One region of the Pantoea sp. X-Soil-YNGN-775 genome, then DNA from elsewhere that is predicted to be linked to it. Evidence: predicted binding sites of a transcription regulator. Region 1 holds the regulator's gene; each other region holds the start of a gene.
What was found. Region 1 encodes CRP, which controls carbon source genes, mostly activating them, when cyclic AMP is high. Its sites were predicted from a motif close to ATGTGANNNNNNTCACAT; they were not measured.

Region 2: yrbN (protein YrbN) is a predicted target of CRP. The motif match lies at 2,702-2,719, and genes of this name have one in related genera.
Region 3: AC6I8I_RS03530 (CdaR family transcriptional regulator) is a predicted target of CRP. The motif match lies at 1,225-1,242, and genes of this name have one in related genera.

What each region holds. Positions count from the first base shown of each region.
Region 1 is NZ_AP035945.1:3,854,292-3,860,068, reverse strand. Features, by position in the region: gene argD (bifunctional acetylornithine/succinyldiaminopimelate transaminase) at 1-269, shown strand, start outside; gene AC6I8I_RS18185 (YccS/YhfK family putative transporter) at 271-2,346, opposite strand; gene crp (cAMP-activated global transcriptional regulator CRP) at 2,404-3,036, opposite strand; gene AC6I8I_RS18175 (OsmC family protein) at 3,340-3,744, shown strand; gene AC6I8I_RS18170 (phosphoribulokinase) at 4,251-5,120, opposite strand; gene AC6I8I_RS18165 (YheU family protein) at 5,182-5,400, opposite strand; gene AC6I8I_RS18160 (hydrolase) at 5,405-5,777, opposite strand, start outside.
Region 2 is NZ_AP035945.1:468,043-473,819, reverse strand. Features, by position in the region: gene AC6I8I_RS02130 (SDR family NAD(P)-dependent oxidoreductase) at 1-651, shown strand, start outside; gene AC6I8I_RS02125 (DEAD/DEAH family ATP-dependent RNA helicase) at 709-2,622, opposite strand; gene yrbN (protein YrbN) at 2,639-2,689, opposite strand; gene nlpI (lipoprotein NlpI) at 2,801-3,685, opposite strand; gene pnp (polyribonucleotide nucleotidyltransferase) at 3,815-5,777, opposite strand, start outside.
Region 3 is NZ_AP035945.1:793,067-798,843, forward strand. Features, by position in the region: gene degP (serine endoprotease DegP) at 1-1,155, shown strand, start outside; gene AC6I8I_RS03530 (CdaR family transcriptional regulator) at 1,340-2,497, shown strand; gene AC6I8I_RS03535 (DUF3461 family protein) at 2,562-2,954, opposite strand; gene dapD (2,3,4,5-tetrahydropyridine-2,6-dicarboxylate N-succinyltransferase) at 3,180-4,004, opposite strand; gene glnD (bifunctional uridylyltransferase/uridylyl-removing protein GlnD) at 4,088-5,777, opposite strand, start outside.

The sequences.
Region 1 (5,777 bases):
TTGTCAGCGCGCTGCAGGCGATTGATGCGAAGTACGATCTGTTCAGTGATATTCGCGGCAAAGGCCTGCTGATTGGCGCGGCGCTGAAGCCTCAGCATAGCGGCAAGGCGCGCGATATCCTCAATGCGGCAGCCGCAGAAGGGGTAATGGTGCTGGTGGCCGGCACCGACGTGATGCGTTTTGCACCTTCGCTGATCATCGAACCCGCCGACATCGAAGAGGGCATGCGCCGCTTCGCCGCCGCCGTCGGCAAGGTGATTAGCGGCTGATTTAGTTTTTGCGTAACCGTCTGATCAGCCAGCGGCCATGTTGCGGTCGCTGGCTCCACGCCAGAGAAGAAATGGTGTGCATCACGCTCAGATGATCCAGAATACGGCGCACATGCTGTTCGACGACTGTCACCGGCCCTTCATTAATATTTTCTACCTCATCCAGCAGGTTAACCTGCGAACTGGCACCGTCATATTCCAGCCGCTGCTGACAACGTTGCAGCGCAATTTCGCAGGACTGCAGATAGCGCTCAGCTAACGAGGCGGTCAGCATGGTGTGTTCGCGCGCCAGAATCGTCATTGCATTGATGTGCTCAACAATAAACTGGCTGTGGGTGACCCACAGACGCATATCTTTGAGGTACTGAGCGTTGAAAGCCGGTTCCTGCATCGCCTGGTTCAGGGAGTTAAACAGCGCATTGTGCGCCTGATTGACCCGTATCCGCTGGTACGCCAGTTTCTCCGGCGACTGTTCCGCCCCCAGCAGCAGCCGTAGCGCATCCTGATAGGTTTCCAGTGCGTCGTGGGCGTTCTGCCGCAGTAAGCCGCTCTGCCACTGCGGCCACAGCCACAGCATTCCGCCAAAGGCGATCAGGCAACCCATCAGCGTATCCATCAGGCGTGGCAGCAGGAACTGCGCCCCGTTCAGCGACAGCAGCTGCAGCGAGTAGACCGCCGTCACCGTAAAACCAATCATCGACCAGCCGTAAAACTGGCGGGTAAACCGGTAGCTGATAAAGGTGATCAGCAGCATGATCAGCAGCACCAGCGACTCCGGCACCGCCAGGCGTAAGGTGGCAGCCGCAATCACCAGACCGGCAAACGTGCCCAGCGCCCGGTGCTGGATGCGGACGCGGGTGGCACCGTAGCCGTTCTGGCTGACGAACATAATGGTCATCAGAATCCAGTACGGCTTAGGAATGTTGAAAAACAGCGCCAGCGCGCTGCCCAGCATCAGCATCACCGCAAAGCGACCGGCGGTGCGCAGCGCCGATGAACGCCACGACAGGTAGCTGCGCAGTGCCGGCAAAAGCGGCAGACGGCGCTGGCGATCGGCCATCAGGTCACGTTGATAGAGCGGCTTTTGGGTGCGAAGCACCCGCGCAATACGATTGAAGTGATAGAGGCAGAAATTCCCCACCGGATTATCAGGATGCTGACGGGCGATTTTTTCCAGCGCGCTGAGCTGCTTCTCCATGCCAAAACGATCCGGTAACTGGTGATAGAGAATGTTATCCGCCAGCACCCGTAAGCGGGCCGAAATAGTCTGGGCATTCCAGCGGATCACCGCTTCGGCATGGCTCTGCTCCACCAGTTTCTGCACCTCTTCCGGCTGATGCAGGCTGACCGAGATGTGTTCCTGCAGGTCCAGCGCCACCTGAAAGGCGCGGGTCAGCCGCTTATGGCTGTGATCCCGGCTGGCGGAAAGCATGTGCATCTGCTGGTAACAGGTGGTGATCATATCGACCACTTTCTGCTGGCGCGCCAGCAGCGGCGGCAGGGCCTTTTCCGGGTCGGTCAGCTGGGTCAGCAGGGTATATTTGGCATCGCAATAGTTGGCCAGTTCGCGGTAGATCAGGCTCAGGCTTTCACGCATCGGCTGCTCTTTCCACAGCCAGAACCAGAACCAGTTAAACAGCCCATACCATAGCGTGCCGCCGATATAGAGCAGCGGCGGCACATAGATCGGCATACGGCCAATCAGGCTCAGCGTGAAGATGGCGGCGATCAGGGTGCCGGGCAGCAGGCGGCCGTGCAGCGGACTGATTTCGCCGGTGACCCCCAGCAGCAACGGCAAGGCGAACAGAATCAGCGGCAGCGGAATGGCGTGCTGCGTCAGCCACTGAATCAGAAAGCTGCCGAGCGCAAACAGGCTGCCGCCGACAATCAGGCGTTTGAAGAAGCGTTTATGCGGGGTATCCAGACCGGCGATATTGCAACAGGCGGGAACTAACGAGAACAGCAGACCTTTTTGCAGGTCGCCAGCCAGCCAGCCCAGCGCCACGGGCAGACAGAGCACCAGGGTTTGCCGCAAGGCGTAGTTGACTTCAGGATGGTAAATAATTCGACGCCACATCGGCCCAACACAAACAATAACGGCGCGATGTTGCCATCACGCCGTGGGTGACAGGAATTAGCGGGTGCCGTAAACGACGATGGTTTTGCCGTGTGCAGAGATCAGATTCTGATCTTCCAGCATCTTCAAAATACGGCCCACGGTTTCACGTGAACAACCAACGATTTGGCCAATTTCCTGACGAGTAATTTTAATTTGCATGCCGTCGGGATGCGTCATGGCGTCTGGCTGCTTCGCCAGGTTAAGCAGAGTCTGAGCAATGCGTCCGGTCACGTCGAGGAAAGCGAGGTTACCCACTTTTTCAGACGTAACCTGCAGGCGACGCGCCATCTGCGACGACAGTCGCATCAGGATATCCGGGTTAACCTGGATCAGCTGACGGAATTTCTTGTAGGAAATCTCCGCCACTTCGCACGCGGTTTTCGCACGTACCCAGGCGCTGCGCTCCTGACCTTCTTCGAACAGGCCAAGCTCGCCAATGAAATCGCCCTGATTCAGGTAAGAAAGAATCATCTCTTTGCCTTCTTCATCTTTGATCAGAACCGCAACGGAACCTTTCACGATGTAGTAAAGCGTTTCAGCTTTTTCACCTTGATGAATCAGCGTACTTTTGGATGGATACTTGTGAATATGGCAATGGGACAGGAACCATTCGAGTGTAGGGTCTGTTTGCGGTTTGCCGAGAACCATTCGCTATTATCCTCTGTTGTAATCGTGCCCAAAATACAGGGGGCAGTTTTCCCTGTCAGGCGATGAAAGCTTCAAGCGTTTCCCTTACAGGAAATTATTCGGGCTGCATTCGGCGCAGTGCGCATCATTCTTCCCGGCTTCGCCATCAGGTGACGAAAAATATTTTCAGCACTGTTTGTAGCACAGCTTTTGCCGACTGTCTTCTGTTGTCTCGCTTCAGCTAACAGCGGATTTCTCTGGATTGCTGTTTACCAGGCGAAAGCGTACTCTGACGGCAAAACCGCATATTCTGGAGCGAAAATCATGCAGGCAAGAGTGAAATGGGTAGAAGGACTGACATTCCTCGGTGAGTCGTCATCCGGTCATCAGGTGTTAATGGATGGCAATTCGGGTGATAAAGCGCCCAGCCCAATGGAGATGGTGCTGATGGCGGCGGGCGGATGCAGCGCCATCGACGTGGTTTCAATTCTGCAAAAAGGTCGCAACGATGTGGCTGATTGTGAAGTGAAACTGACCTCAGAACGTCGTGAAGAAGCGCCGCGAATCTTTACGCACATCAACCTGCACTTTATCGTGAGCGGCAAAGCGCTACAGGATAAGGCGGTCTCACGCGCGGTGGATCTTTCTGCTGAAAAATATTGCTCGGTCGCTATCATGCTGGGTAAAGGCGTCACCATCACCCACAGCTATGAAGTGATCGAACTGTAATAGCCGCAAGGGTCATTGCAGACCTGCTAACTTCACTTCCAGTATCTGATGCAGGTTGATTTAAGACTGTGCCTGGGCAGGGAATCCGTTTTGATACTGTGCCTGGGCAGGGAACCGGGTCAGATCGGAAAGTCGCTTAAGCCAATCCCTGGCCGCTCGACCCGCGCCGTCCCTGGCGCGGGACGCTTTCCTCTTCTGACCCGGTTCCCTGCGTGTTGAACTTATCTATTGCTGCCAGATTCTTTCTGCCCAGGGTTTGTCTGTAGCGACCTTCCTGAAACCGGATGCGGTTGTCGGACGTGAAGCGAAGGGAGCATATGCCTGTAGCAAAGCATCGCGGGCCAGGGATGGCCCGCGCTGAGCCTGCCAGGGATAGCGGTTTTGCGTCTTTGCGAAAGGTGTATGCTCCCTGAAGCCTGCCCAGGGGTAAGTCTTTAGCCGCAGGAAAGCCAGTTTTACTATCTTTGTTAAAGACATCTGCTCTCAGAGCGGTTTTTGCTGGCCTCTTACTCTATCCGCTTGCCTTCCACCAGCCGCTTCACCAGCGGACCCATGATCAGCTCCATCGCCAGCCCCATTTTCCCGCCCGGCACCACCAGCGTATTGATATGCGAAATGAACGATCCCTGCAGCATCGCCAGCAGATAAGGAAAGTCGATATCGTCCAGCGCCTGAAAATGGATCACCACGAAGCTCTCATCCAGTGACGGAATCGCGCGGGCGGCAAACGGATTCGAAGTGTCGACCGTCGGCACCCGCTGGAAGTTCAGGTGGGTGCGCGAGAACTGTGGCGTAATGAAATTAATGTAATCTTCCATTGAACGCACCACCGAATCCATTACTGCTTCACGCGAATGGCCGCGTTCGCTGGTGTCACGCACCAGCTTCTGAATCCACTCGAGGTTAACAATCGGCACCACGCCTACCAGCAGGTCGACATGTTCCGCCACGTTATGCTGGGCGGTCACTACGCCACCGTGCAGTCCTTCGTAAAACAGGATATCGGTGTTTTGCGGCAGCGGCTGCCACGGCGTAAAGGTGCCCGGCACCTGATTCCACGGCACCGCTTCATCATAGGTATGCAGGTACTTACGCGACTGGCCCTGGCCGTCGAGCCCATACTGCCTGAAGCTCTGCTCCAGTAAGCCAAAGTCATTGGCTTCCGGACCGAAATAGCTGACATGACGGCCTAAATCGCGCGCCTTGCGGATCGCCATATCCATTTCAGGGCGGGTGAAGCGGTGGAAACTGTCGCCTTCCAGTTCGGCTGCGTGCAGATCAAGCTGCTGAAAAATTTTACGGAACGCGAGACTGGTGGTGGTGGTCCCCGCGCCGCTGGAACCGGTGACGGCGATTATCGGATGGCGTGCTGACATAAAAAAGCTCCCTGTGAAATCGGGCCATGCGCATTGTTACCATGAATTGCCGCTGGCTGCATCAGCCGCGAAATTCTTTGCGCGGCATGATATTGACCGATTCATGCAGTTCCGACCACACCAGCACTACTTCGCCGGTTTCCAGCTGGCGGCGCACGTCAGCCACTTTTTCGTTCAGGCTGCGTTCCTGCTCGCCGTAGTCGGTGCCTTCACGCAGTACGAAAGTTTCAATCAGATTTTCAAGCGTCTCAGGTGAGACCTGTTGCCAGGGAATAATCACAACATTAGGTTTCCAGAAAAGGGGCAATCCACTGGGGTATGCGCTGTTCAAGCCACATTTCGGGCTGGCGCAACGTCCCGCCGACAAAGCCAACGTGACCGCCGTGCGGCGTCAGTTGATAAGTAATAGTGGCAGATAATTGGCTGCTGTGCGGTATCACTTCATCACTCATGAACGGGTCATCTTTGGCATGAATGATCAGCAGCGGCTTATCGACCTGTTTCAGCCACGGCAGGGCGCTGGCGCGCTGATAATAGTCAGCCGCATCGCTGAAACCGTGGGCGCGGGCGGTGATTGCGTCATCAAAGTCGCGCAGCCGGCGTAGCGCTTTAAGCTGCGCCAGGTTCACCGGCAACGTTTCCGGCCAGGCGTGCAGT
Region 2 (5,777 bases), 850 kb from region 1:
GTGGTGGTCAACTATCGCCAGGACGAGCCGGGTGCGGCCGATGTGGTGAGCGATATCCTGTCGCTGGGCAGCGAGGCGGTGGCGGTACAGGCGGATATCTCACAACCGCGCGAGGTTGAGCGGCTGTTTGCCACCACCGTGGCGGAGTTCGGGGCACCGGATATCGTGGTCAACAATGCCGGCAGTTTCCATCACGGTGACTTTGCAGACCTGACGCTGGAGGCGATGCGCCAGCAGATCGACGTTAATCTGCTCGGCACCATGCTGGTGTGTCAGCAGGCGATTCACCACTTTCCGCCGCACGGTGGCAGCATCATTAACCTTAGCGCCCTCAACAGCAAAAACAGTACTCCTGGCTCGGTGCTGTGGGCCGCCACCAAAGGGGCTATAGATACCCTGACTCAGGGTCTGGCGCGGGAGCTGGGGGCGAAAAACATTCGGGTCAACGCATTAGCGCCGGGCATGATCCTGACCGAGGGTTTGCTGGCAGCCAAGAAAATCAGCCCGCAGCTCAAGGCGCAACTGCTGGCGGCGACCCCGCTGGGACGGTTTGGCCTGCCGGAAGATGTCGCCCAGGTGGCGCTGTTTCTCGCCTCTGAGGAGTCAGCCTACGTCAGCGGCGAGCGTGTGATGATCAGCGGCGGCGCCTGACAGGCATAAAAAAAGGGAAGCCCGAGGGCTTCCCTTTTTATCACGACTTAACGTCTGTTATGCGTCACGACGACGTGGTGCTGCGGCAGCGCCATCTTCACGACGTGGACCACGACCGCCTTCACGGTTGAAGCTGCGTCCGCCTTCACGACCACCTTCACGGCGTTCAGAAGAGAAGCGACGACCACCTTCACGGTTTGCGCCCGCGCCTGCACCAGCAGGACCACGACGCTCACCACCGGCTGGACGACGATCGCCACGGCCTTCGTTCGGCTGTGCATCACCCAGCAGCTGCATATTCATCGGCTTGTTCAGAATACGCGTACGGGTGAAGTGCTGCAGCACATCGCCTGGCATGCCTTTCGGCAGCTCGATGGTTGAGTGAGTGCCGAACAGCTTGATGTTACCGATGTAACGGCTGCTGATGTCGCCTTCGTTAGCAATCGCACCAACGATGTGACGAACTTCAACACCATCATCGCGACCCACTTCAATGCGATACAGCTGCATTTCGCCAACGTCACGACGTTCACGACGTGGACGGTCGCCATCACGGCTTTCACGTGGACCTCGTGAGTCACGCGCTTCGCGGCTGTCACGACGGCCATCACGCTCGTCACGATCGCGGTATTCGCGACGTGCCGGACGCGGTGCTTCTGGTGGCAGAATCAGAGGACGTTCGCCCTGTGCCATCTTCAGCAGTGCCGCTGCCAGCGTTTCCAGATCCATCTCTTCTTCTGGCTGCATTTTAGCCAGCAGCGCACGGTACTGATCCAGGTCGCTGCTTTCCAGCTGCTGCTGGACTTTAGCCGCAAATTTAGCCAGACGACGCTGACCCAGCAGTTCTGCGTTTGGCAGCTCTACTTCAGGAATAGTCAGCTTCATTGTGCGTTCGATGTTGCGCAGCAGACGACGCTCGCGGTTCTCAACGAACAGCAGGGCGCGACCCGCACGGCCCGCACGACCGGTACGGCCGATACGGTGAACGTAAGATTCTGCGTCCATCGGAATGTCGTAGTTAACTACCAGGCTGATACGCTCAACGTCAAGGCCACGGGCCGCAACGTCGGTCGCGATCAGGATGTCAAGACGACCATCTTTCAGGCGCTCCAGCGTCTGCTCACGCAGTGCCTGGTTCATGTCACCGTTCAGCGCGGCGCTGTTATAGCCACTACGCTCCAGTGCTTCCGCCACTTCCATGGTTGCGTTTTTGGTACGCACGAAGATGATGGCAGCATCAAAGTCTTCCGCTTCAAGGAAGCGAACCAGCGCGTCTGTTTTACGACCGTAAGCGGTCCAGTAGCTCTGGCTGATATCAGGACGCGTCGTCAGGCTTGACTGAATGCGCACTTCCTGTGGGTCTTTCATGAAACGCTTAGTGATGCGGCGAATCGCTTCCGGCATGGTTGCCGAGAACAGCGCGGTCTGATGATCGGCTGGGATCTGCGCCATGATGGTTTCAACGTCTTCGATGAAGCCCATGCGCAGCATTTCATCCGCTTCGTCCAGCACCAGGCCGCGCAGGTTAGACAGATCTAACGTGCCGCGTTTCAGGTGGTCAAGCAGACGACCAGGCGTACCTACCACAACCTGAGGTCCCTGACGCAGGGCGCGCAGCTGCACGTCATAACGCTGGCCGCCGTACAGGGCAACCACGTTCAGGCCACGCATATGTTTAGAGAATTCGGTAACTGCTTCAGCAACCTGTACCGCCAGTTCGCGGGTCGGTGCCAGCACCAGGATTTGTGGCGCTTTAACAGTAGGATCAATGTTGTGTAACAGCGGCAGAGAGAACGCCGCGGTTTTACCACTCCCGGTCTGCGCCATGCCTAACACGTCACGGCCCGCCAGCAGGTGAGGAATACACTCAGCCTGGATTGGGGATGGCTTAACGTAGCCCATGCCATTCAGTGATTCAAGGATGTCGGCGTTCAGGCCAAGGTCAGCAAAAGTGGTTTGAATATCAGTCATGTAGTACACGTGCCTCTTAGATTGCGGCGGCCAGTCTACATAACTCGTCGTGAAAACTTTCAGTCATTTTCATCAAAAAGTGTGAACCGGCTCAAATTAGAAGTTTTGACGAACAGAAAAGCCCTCATCCCTGAAGATGATGACTTGACAGGTTTTACAGGCAATTAAAGTTCGTCAGCTATTGCTGGTCAGATTCTGATAAATCGTCTTGTGCCTGGCCGAGTTGCGCCAGTTCCAACAATGCGTATCGGTGTTCAACAAAGTTATTGACGTTGTTGGCCACCGCCAGTTTGAACAACGCTTTCGCGTCGTCCTTCTCCCCCAGACTTAGGTAGTACTTACCTAAATAGAAGTTGGTTTCACTGAGATGTTCAGCGAGCGAGGTGTTATCCGTTGCGTCCGCCTGGAGACTTTCCATCAACGATTTTTCGCTGATGTCACCCAGGTAGAACTCGACAATATTCCATCCCCATTGGTCTCTGACCGCTTTGTCGTGACGCTGTTGAAGCGCGACTTTTGCCTTGTCGACATCCATCTCACGTTCAACGAGATAGAGCCACAGACTGCGGAAAGGATCGTTAGGATCGTCTTGATAAAACGCCAGCAGATCATCTTGCGCTAACTTGTATCGACCGCCGTAATAGAGGGCGATACCACGGTTTAAATGCGCATAGTTGTAAGTTGGATCAAGCTCAAGTACAGAATCAAACGCTTCATAGGCGGCATCAAAGTTGCCCGCCTGCGTTAAATATATGCCTAAGTAGTTAAACACTTCTGGCATATCTGGTCTTATAGACAGCGCTTGCGAAAAATCGTTCCGCGCTAATGCCCGCAGACCTAAACTATCATACAACACTCCGCGCTCATATAACAGCTGTGCGCGTTCATCATCGGTGAGGGCGCGACTGGCAAGAATTTGTTCCATGCGCGCCAGAATCACTTCCTGCTGCAGTGTGGGCTGTAAAGGTACTGCAAGAACTTCGTTCTTACGCCAATTGGAGTTGCTGCATCCTGCCAGCGTCAAAGCTGTCGCAACAAAACACCAGCGCAGAAAAGGCTTCATTTCCCACTCCCGAATACAAACATTGGGATAACCATCCTGTCATCCGCCTGCTGTGCACAAGGATTCCCGCCCTCGCGATGACACAAACGCCCCTCCCTGCCAGGCAAGGAGGGGCAAATCAGCAACGACTTATTCAGCGTCAGGTGTGCTCACCGCTGCAGCTTCTTCAGTCTGCGGCTTAGATTCTGTCGCTTCTTTGATGCTCAGACGGACGCGGCCCTGGCGATCAACTTCCATCACCTTAACCGGAACTTCCTGACCCATCTGCAGATAGTCGGTTACTTTCTCAACGCGCTTATCGGCGATTTGAGAAATGTGTACCAGACCTTCTTTACCACCGCCGATAGCGACGAAGGCGCCGAAGTCAACGATGCGGGTCACTTTACCACTGTAAATGCGGCCCACTTCGATTTCTGCGGTGATCTCTTCAATACGACGAATCGCTTCTTTCGCTTTCAGACCATCGGTCGCAGCAATTTTCACCGTGCCATCGTCTTCGATTTCAATCGTGGTGCCCGTCTCTTCGGTCAGTGCACGAATCACTGAGCCGCCTTTACCGATCACATCTTTGATCTTATCGGAGCTGATTTTGATGGTGTAAATGCGTGGTGCGAATTCAGAAATCTCAGTACGCGGAGTGCTGATAGCCTGTTCCATGACGCCCAGAATGTGCAGACGCGCACCCTTGGCCTGGTTCAGCGCTTCCTGCATGATTTCACGCGTGATGCCTTCGATTTTGATGTCCATCTGCAGCGCGGTGATACCTTCACGGCTACCGGCTACTTTGAAGTCCATGTCGCCCAGGTGATCTTCGTCGCCCAGGATGTCAGACAGAACCACAAACTTCTCGTTTTCTTTCACCAGACCCATCGCGATACCGGCAACAGCAGCCTTGATCGGTACGCCTGCATCCATCAGCGCCAGTGAGGCACCACAGACAGAAGCCATTGATGAAGAACCGTTGGATTCGGTGATTTCCGACACCACACGAACGGTGTACGGGAATTCTTCCGCTTTTGGCATCACGGCTAACACGCCGCGCTTCGCCAGACGACCGTGACCAATTTCACGACGCTTAGGCGAACCAACCATACCGGTTTCACCGACAGAGTACGGAGGGAAGTTATAGTGGAACAGGAAGCTGTCGGTACGTTCGCCCATCAGCTCATCCAGATTCTGCGCATCGCGGGTGGTGCCCAGCGTGGCGGTTACCAGCGCCTGCGTTTCACCACGGGTGAACAGCGAAGAGCCGTGAGTACGTGGCAGTACGCCAGTACGCACATCCAGCCCACGAATCATGTCTTTCTCACGACCGTCGATGCGCGGTTCACCGTTCAGGATGCGGGTACGAACCACATTCTTTTCAAGGCTGTGCACGATATCGCCAATTTCAGCGCTATCCAGCGTTTCATCTTCAGCCAGCAAGGCTGCGATGGTTTCGTCTTTGATCACGCCAACCTGGGTGTAACGCTCCTGCTTATCAGTGATGCGGTAAGCATCGCTGATGCGCGCTTCAGCCAGCGCAGCCACGCGAGAAATCAGCGCGGTATTTGCGGCTTCTGGCTGCCAGTCCCAGCGAGGTTTGCCCGCTTCAGCGACCAGCGCGTTGATGTTTTCGATAACAACCTGCTGCTGATCGTGGCCAAATACCACCGCACCCAACATCTGCTCTTCTGACAGGATCTCAGCTTCAGATTCCACCATCAGAACGGCATTCTGCGTACCGGCAACCACCAGATCCAGACGAGACTGTTTCAGCTCATCGGCCGTTGGGTTCAGCACGTATTGATCGTTAATGTAGCCGACGCGCGCGGAGCCGATTGGGCCGTTGAATGGCAGGCCTGAAAGCGCCAGCGCAGCAGAAGCACCAATCATCGCTACGATGTCCGGGTGAACCTGTGGGTTTACGGAAACCACGGTAGCAATAACCTGAACTTCGTTAACAAAGCCTTCCGGGAACAGCGGGCGAATCGGGCGGTCAATCAGACGCGCAATCAGGGTTTCGCCTTCGCTTGGGCGGCCTTCACGACGGAAGAAGCTGCCTGGGATACGACCAGCAGCGTAGGTACGCTCCTGATAGTTAACGGTCAGC
Region 3 (5,777 bases), 1.2 Mb from region 1:
AGCGGCGACGGCTCTGATGGCGGTGCCCCGGTGCCGAATACCCAACAGGAAAAATTCCGCGCATTGGGATCTGGCGTGGTGATCAATGCTGAAAAAGGCTATGTGGTAACCAACAACCACGTAGTGAATAACGCCACCAAAATTCAGGTCCAGCTGAGCGATGGCCGCCGCTATGACGCCAAAGTGATCGGTAAAGATCCCAGCTCCGACATTGCGTTGATTCAGCTGCAGGACGCAAAAAACCTCACGGCGGTGAAACTGGCCGACTCTGACAATCTGCGGGTCGGTGACTACACCGTGGCGATCGGTAACCCGTATGGCCTGGGTGAAACGGTGACCTCAGGTATCGTTTCCGCGCTGGGCCGTAGCGGTCTGAATGTGGAAAACTACGAGAACTTTATCCAGACCGATGCGGCGATTAACCGGGGTAACTCCGGCGGCGCGCTGGTTAACCTTAACGGCGAACTGATCGGCATTAACACCGCGATTCTGGCACCGGATGGCGGCAACATCGGTATCGGCTTTGCTATTCCGAGCAACATGGTGAAAAACCTGACGGCGCAGATGGTGGAGTTTGGTCAGGTTAAACGCGGTGAACTGGGTGTGATAGGCACCGAGCTTAACTCTGAGCTGGCGAAAGCGATGAAGGTTGATGCGCAGCGCGGGGCCTTTGTCAGCCAGGTACTGCCTGGTTCGGCGGCGGCGAAAGCCGGTATCAAAGCCGGCGATGTGGTGGTCTCGATGAACGGCAAGCCACTGAACAGTTTTGCTGCGCTGCGTGCTGAAGTCGGTTCACTGCCGATTGGCACCACCCTGAAACTGGGTCTGCTGCGTGATGGCAAACCGCTGGATGTGTCGGTTCAGCTGCAGCAGAGCAGCCAGGCGAAAGTCCAGTCGGCCACCATCTACACCGGCATTGAAGGGGCCGATCTCAGCAATAGCGACACCGGTGATAAAGGGGTTCGGGTGGATAACGTCAAAGCGGGCAGCGCTGCCGCCCGTATCGGCCTGAAAAAAGGCGACGTGATTCAGGGCGTGAACCAGCAGCCGGTGACCAACCTCGGCGAACTGCGTAAGATCCTTGATGCCAAACCGTCGGTGCTGGCGCTCAACGTCAAGCGCGGCGACAGCAGCATCTACCTGCTGATGCAGTAAGCGGCAAGCTATGGCTATCAGGCGGACTTCGGTCCGCCTTTTTTATTGCTTCAATCCGCGTCGGTAAGAGTGTGATGCTGGCCGCAAATTTACTAAATGCCCACCTGGCTCTGTGCAATTGCACAATGTTCTGCTCGCTCTGCATGCGTATTCTATCTCTTCCCCTCTTTTTCAGGAGTAATGGATGGCTACCTATCATCTTGATGCCCGGCTGGCGCAGGATATCGTGGCGCGCACCATGAAAATTATTGACAGCAATGTCAACGTGATGGATGCGCGCGGCCGGATTATTGGCAGCGGCGACCGCGAGCGCATTGGGGAATTGCACGAAGGCGCACTGCTGGTGCTCTCTCAGGGTCGGGTGGTGGACATTGATGAAGCGGTGGCGAAACATCTGCACGGGGTACGACCCGGCATTAATCTGCCGCTGCGGATAGACGGCGATATCGTCGGGGTAATCGGCCTGACCGGTGAGCCGCTGGCGCTGCGGCATTATGGGGAGCTGGTCTGTATGACCGCCGAGATGATGCTGGAGCAGGCGCGACTGCTGCATATGCTGGCGCAGGACAGCCGACTGCGTGAAGAGCTGGTGCTGAACCTGATTCGCAGCGATACCCTGTCGCCGCAGCTGACCGAATGGGCGCAGCGGCTCGGCATCGATCTTAATCAGCCACGGGTAGTAGCCGTAGTGGAGGTTGATAGCGGCCAGCTGGGGGTCGATAGTGCAATGTCAGAGCTGCAGCAGCTGCAAACGTTGTTGGTTACGCCGGAACGGGACAACCTGATCGCCATTGTTTCGCTAACCGAAATGGTGGTGCTGAAGCCGGCGCTGAATGGACACGGCCGTTACGATCAGGAGGATCATCGTCGTCGGGTCGAGCAGCTGTTACAACGCATGAAGGAGAGCGGCCATTTACGGATGCGGATTGCGCTGGGAAACTTTTTCACCGGCCCCGGCAGTATTGCGCGTTCCTATCGTACCGCCCGCACCACCATGATGGTGGGCAAACAGCGCATGCCTGAGGTGCGCAGCTATTTTTATCAGGATCTGGTGCTGCCGGTGCTGCTCGACAGTCTGCGGGGCGGCTGGCAGGCCAATGAACTGGCGCGGCCACTGGCGAAACTCAAGAGCATGGATAATAACGGCTTGCTGCGGCGAACGCTGATCGCCTGGTTCACCCATAATGTGCAGCCGAGCGCGACCGCACGTGCGCTGTTTATTCATCGTAATACGCTGGAGTATCGGCTGAACCGGATTTCGGAGCTAACCGGGCTGAACCTCGGTCACTTTGACGATCGGCTGCTGCTTTATGTGGCGCTGCAGCTGGATGAGCAGGGATGATCGGGGCCATACTGGCGGCATAAAAAAGGCCAGCAGCGCTGGCCTTTTCGACACTGACAGCAGATTAACGACCGTTGCGGGTCAGTTTTTCGAGGTCAGATTCGATTTCGGTAATCTTGTGTGACACGACGCTTTCCAGATGGCGCAGATCATCAAGAATTTTACGTTTCAGATCCACTTCAACCTGGTCGCGCTGGCAAATCTGGTCCAGCTCGTCAATCACGTAACGCAGATTCGGGCTGATTTCCTGTACTTCTTTGTAGCCCTGGGTAGCGTGATCGGCCACCACTGTTTTACGCTGACGCGGGTATTTGAATTTCACGCTTTTCGCGAAAAACTCGCCTTTATCTTTGCGGAAGTAGATCTTCAGAATATCGTTATTGGCTTCCTGACGCAGGCTGTAACGATCAATATCATCCGGATTACTGATACCTAAGCTTTTCAGATTGTCATACATAGCGTTGTTTCCATCAAAAGGTGAGAAGCGCGCAGTCTTGTTCATGACGTCTGACAACTGTAGACATAAATAAGCAGGATGAACATTGCGCGACGGGATTTAACTGGCGCGGATTATGACCTGAATAAAAAATAAACGCACCCGTTAATTCGCGGTGCAAAACAGGATACTGGCGGGGAAGTGTAAAGAAAAGATGACGGGCCGGTTTCCAGCCCGTCACTTAAATCAGTCGATGGTGCGCAGCAGTTCGTTGATACCTGTTTTACCGAGCGTTTTCGCATCGACTTTCTTCACGATCACCGCACAGTAGAGGCTGTAGCTGCCATCTTTAGACGGCAGGTTACCTGAGACCACTACCGAACCGGCTGGCACGCGGCCGTAATGCACTTCGCCGGTCTCACGGTCATAGATTTTGGTGCTCTGACCGATGTAAACGCCCATTGAGATCACTGAGCCTTCTTCAACAATCACGCCTTCGACGATTTCAGAGCGTGCGCCAATGAAGCAGTTATCTTCGATGATGGTCGGGTTGGCCTGCAGCGGTTCCAGCACGCCGCCGATGCCTACGCCGCCGGAGAGGTGAACGTTTTTACCAATCTGCGCACAGGAGCCAACTGTTGCCCAGGTATCCACCATGGTGCCTTCATCTACGAAAGCGCCAATGTTAACGTAAGACGGCATCAACACCGTGTTACGGGCGATATAGGCACCCTGACGCACAGCCGCTGGCGGCACCACGCGGAAACCGGCCTCTTTGAAACGCGCTTCATCCCAGCCAGCAAATTTCATCGGCACTTTGTCATAAAAACGGGTTTCAGCACCTTCCATCACCTGGTTGTCGTTGATGCGGAAAGAGAGCAGTACCGCTTTCTTCAGCCACTGATGCGTTACCCACTCGCCGTCGATCTTTTCGGAAACGCGCAGAGCACCGCTGTCCAGCAGAGAGATAACCTGGTTGATGGCATCGCGGGTTTCACTGTCAACGCTGGCTGGGGTGATGTCAGCACGACGTTCGAAGGCAGATTCAATAACGCTCTGTAACTGTTGCATATTTTTTTCCTGATCTGTCATGTGCAGTGCCGGGCAATCACCCGACACACGTAAAAAGTTTAAGGTTCACAAATCGACTTTGGTCACACTTTATCGTTTGGATTAAGGGCTTCTGTCAACCGTTGTTGCAACGCTTTACGCATTTCTTCATCCAGCGCCTGACGTTCACTGTTGGCGAGAATAAACAAATCCTCGACCCGCTCGCCGATGGTGCTGATGCGCGCGCCGTGCAGCGAGACGCCGAGATCGGCAAACACTTCGCCTACCCGCGCCAGCAGGCCGGGCTGATCAAGGGCCACCAGCTCGAGGTAGCTGCGGCGGTCGGTATGGGTTGGCAGAAAATTGACTTCGGTATCGACGCTGAAGTGCTTCAGCCTGGCCGACGGACGACGGGTTCGCGGCGGCACCCAGTCTGACTGGGTAATCGCCTGCTCCAGCGCCTGAATAATCATTGGATGGCGGTCCGGTGCCAGCGGGCTGCCATCGGGCTCCAGCACGATAAACGTATCCATCGCCATGCCGTCGCGGCTGGTAAAAATTTGCGCATCGTGCACGCTGAGATTACGCCGATCCAGCTCGCCCGCTACGGCGGCAAACAGGTGCGGTCGATCCGGGCTCCAGATAAAGATTTCAGTTCCGCCGCGCGTGGCCTGCGGGCTGACCAGCACCAGCGGTTTTTTCAGATCGTGCCCCATCAGATGACGGGCATGCCAGGCGATCTGATTCGGCGTATGCCGCAGGAAATAATCGGCGCGGCAGCGGTTCCAGATCTGATGCAGCCGCTCTTCATCAATATTGTCCATCCGCAGCAGCGCCAGCGCCTGCAGACGATGGTGACGCACCCGCTCGCGCAGGTCCGGGCTGTTCTCCATGCCGCGTCGCAGCTGTTTCTCGGTGGCGAAAAACAGTTCGCGCAACAGGCTCTGCTTCCAGCTGTTCCACAGGCTTTCGTTGGTGGCGCAGATATCCGCCACCGTGAGGCAGACCAGATAGCGCAGGCGATTTTCATTCTGCATCACCTCAGCGAACTGCTGGATCACCGTCGGGTCCTGAATATCGCGGCGCTGCGCGGTGACCGACATCAGCAGATGATGGCGCACCAGCCAGGCGACCAGCTGCGTTTCACGCGAGTTCAGGCCGTGCATTTCAGCAAAGTCGAGCGCGTCCTGGGCACCAAGAATCGAGTGATCGCCACCGCGCCCTTTAGCGATATCGTGCAGCAGCGCGGCCATCAGCAACAGCTCCTGCTGCGGCAGGCGCGGCCAGAGTTCAACGCACAGCGGATGCTGCGAGCGGGTGGATTCGCTGGAGAAGCTTTCCAGCTTCTGCAGCACACGAATGGTGTGCTCATCAACGGTGTAGGCGTGGAACAGGTCAAACTGCATCTGGCCGACAATATGGCCCCACAGCGGGGTGTAAGCCCACAGCACGCTGTGGCGGTGCATCGGCACCAGCGCCCGGCTGACGGCGCCAGGATGACGCAGAATAGACATAAAGGTGCGGCGCGCTTCCGGTATCTGACACAGCGGCTGTTTCAGATGGCGGCGCGCATGGCGCAGATGGCGCAGGGTGGTGGAGTAGATACCTTTAATGCTGTCGTTGCGCACCATGACGTAGAACATGCGCAGGATTGCCTGCGGCTCGCGCTCAAACAGCGTTTCATCGCGCAGGTCAATCAGATCGCCACGCAGCTGGAAATGATCGTCGATCGGGCAGGGCTTCTCGCTGGTAGGCAGCGCCAGGATCGCTTCATCGAACAGCTGGAGCAGCATC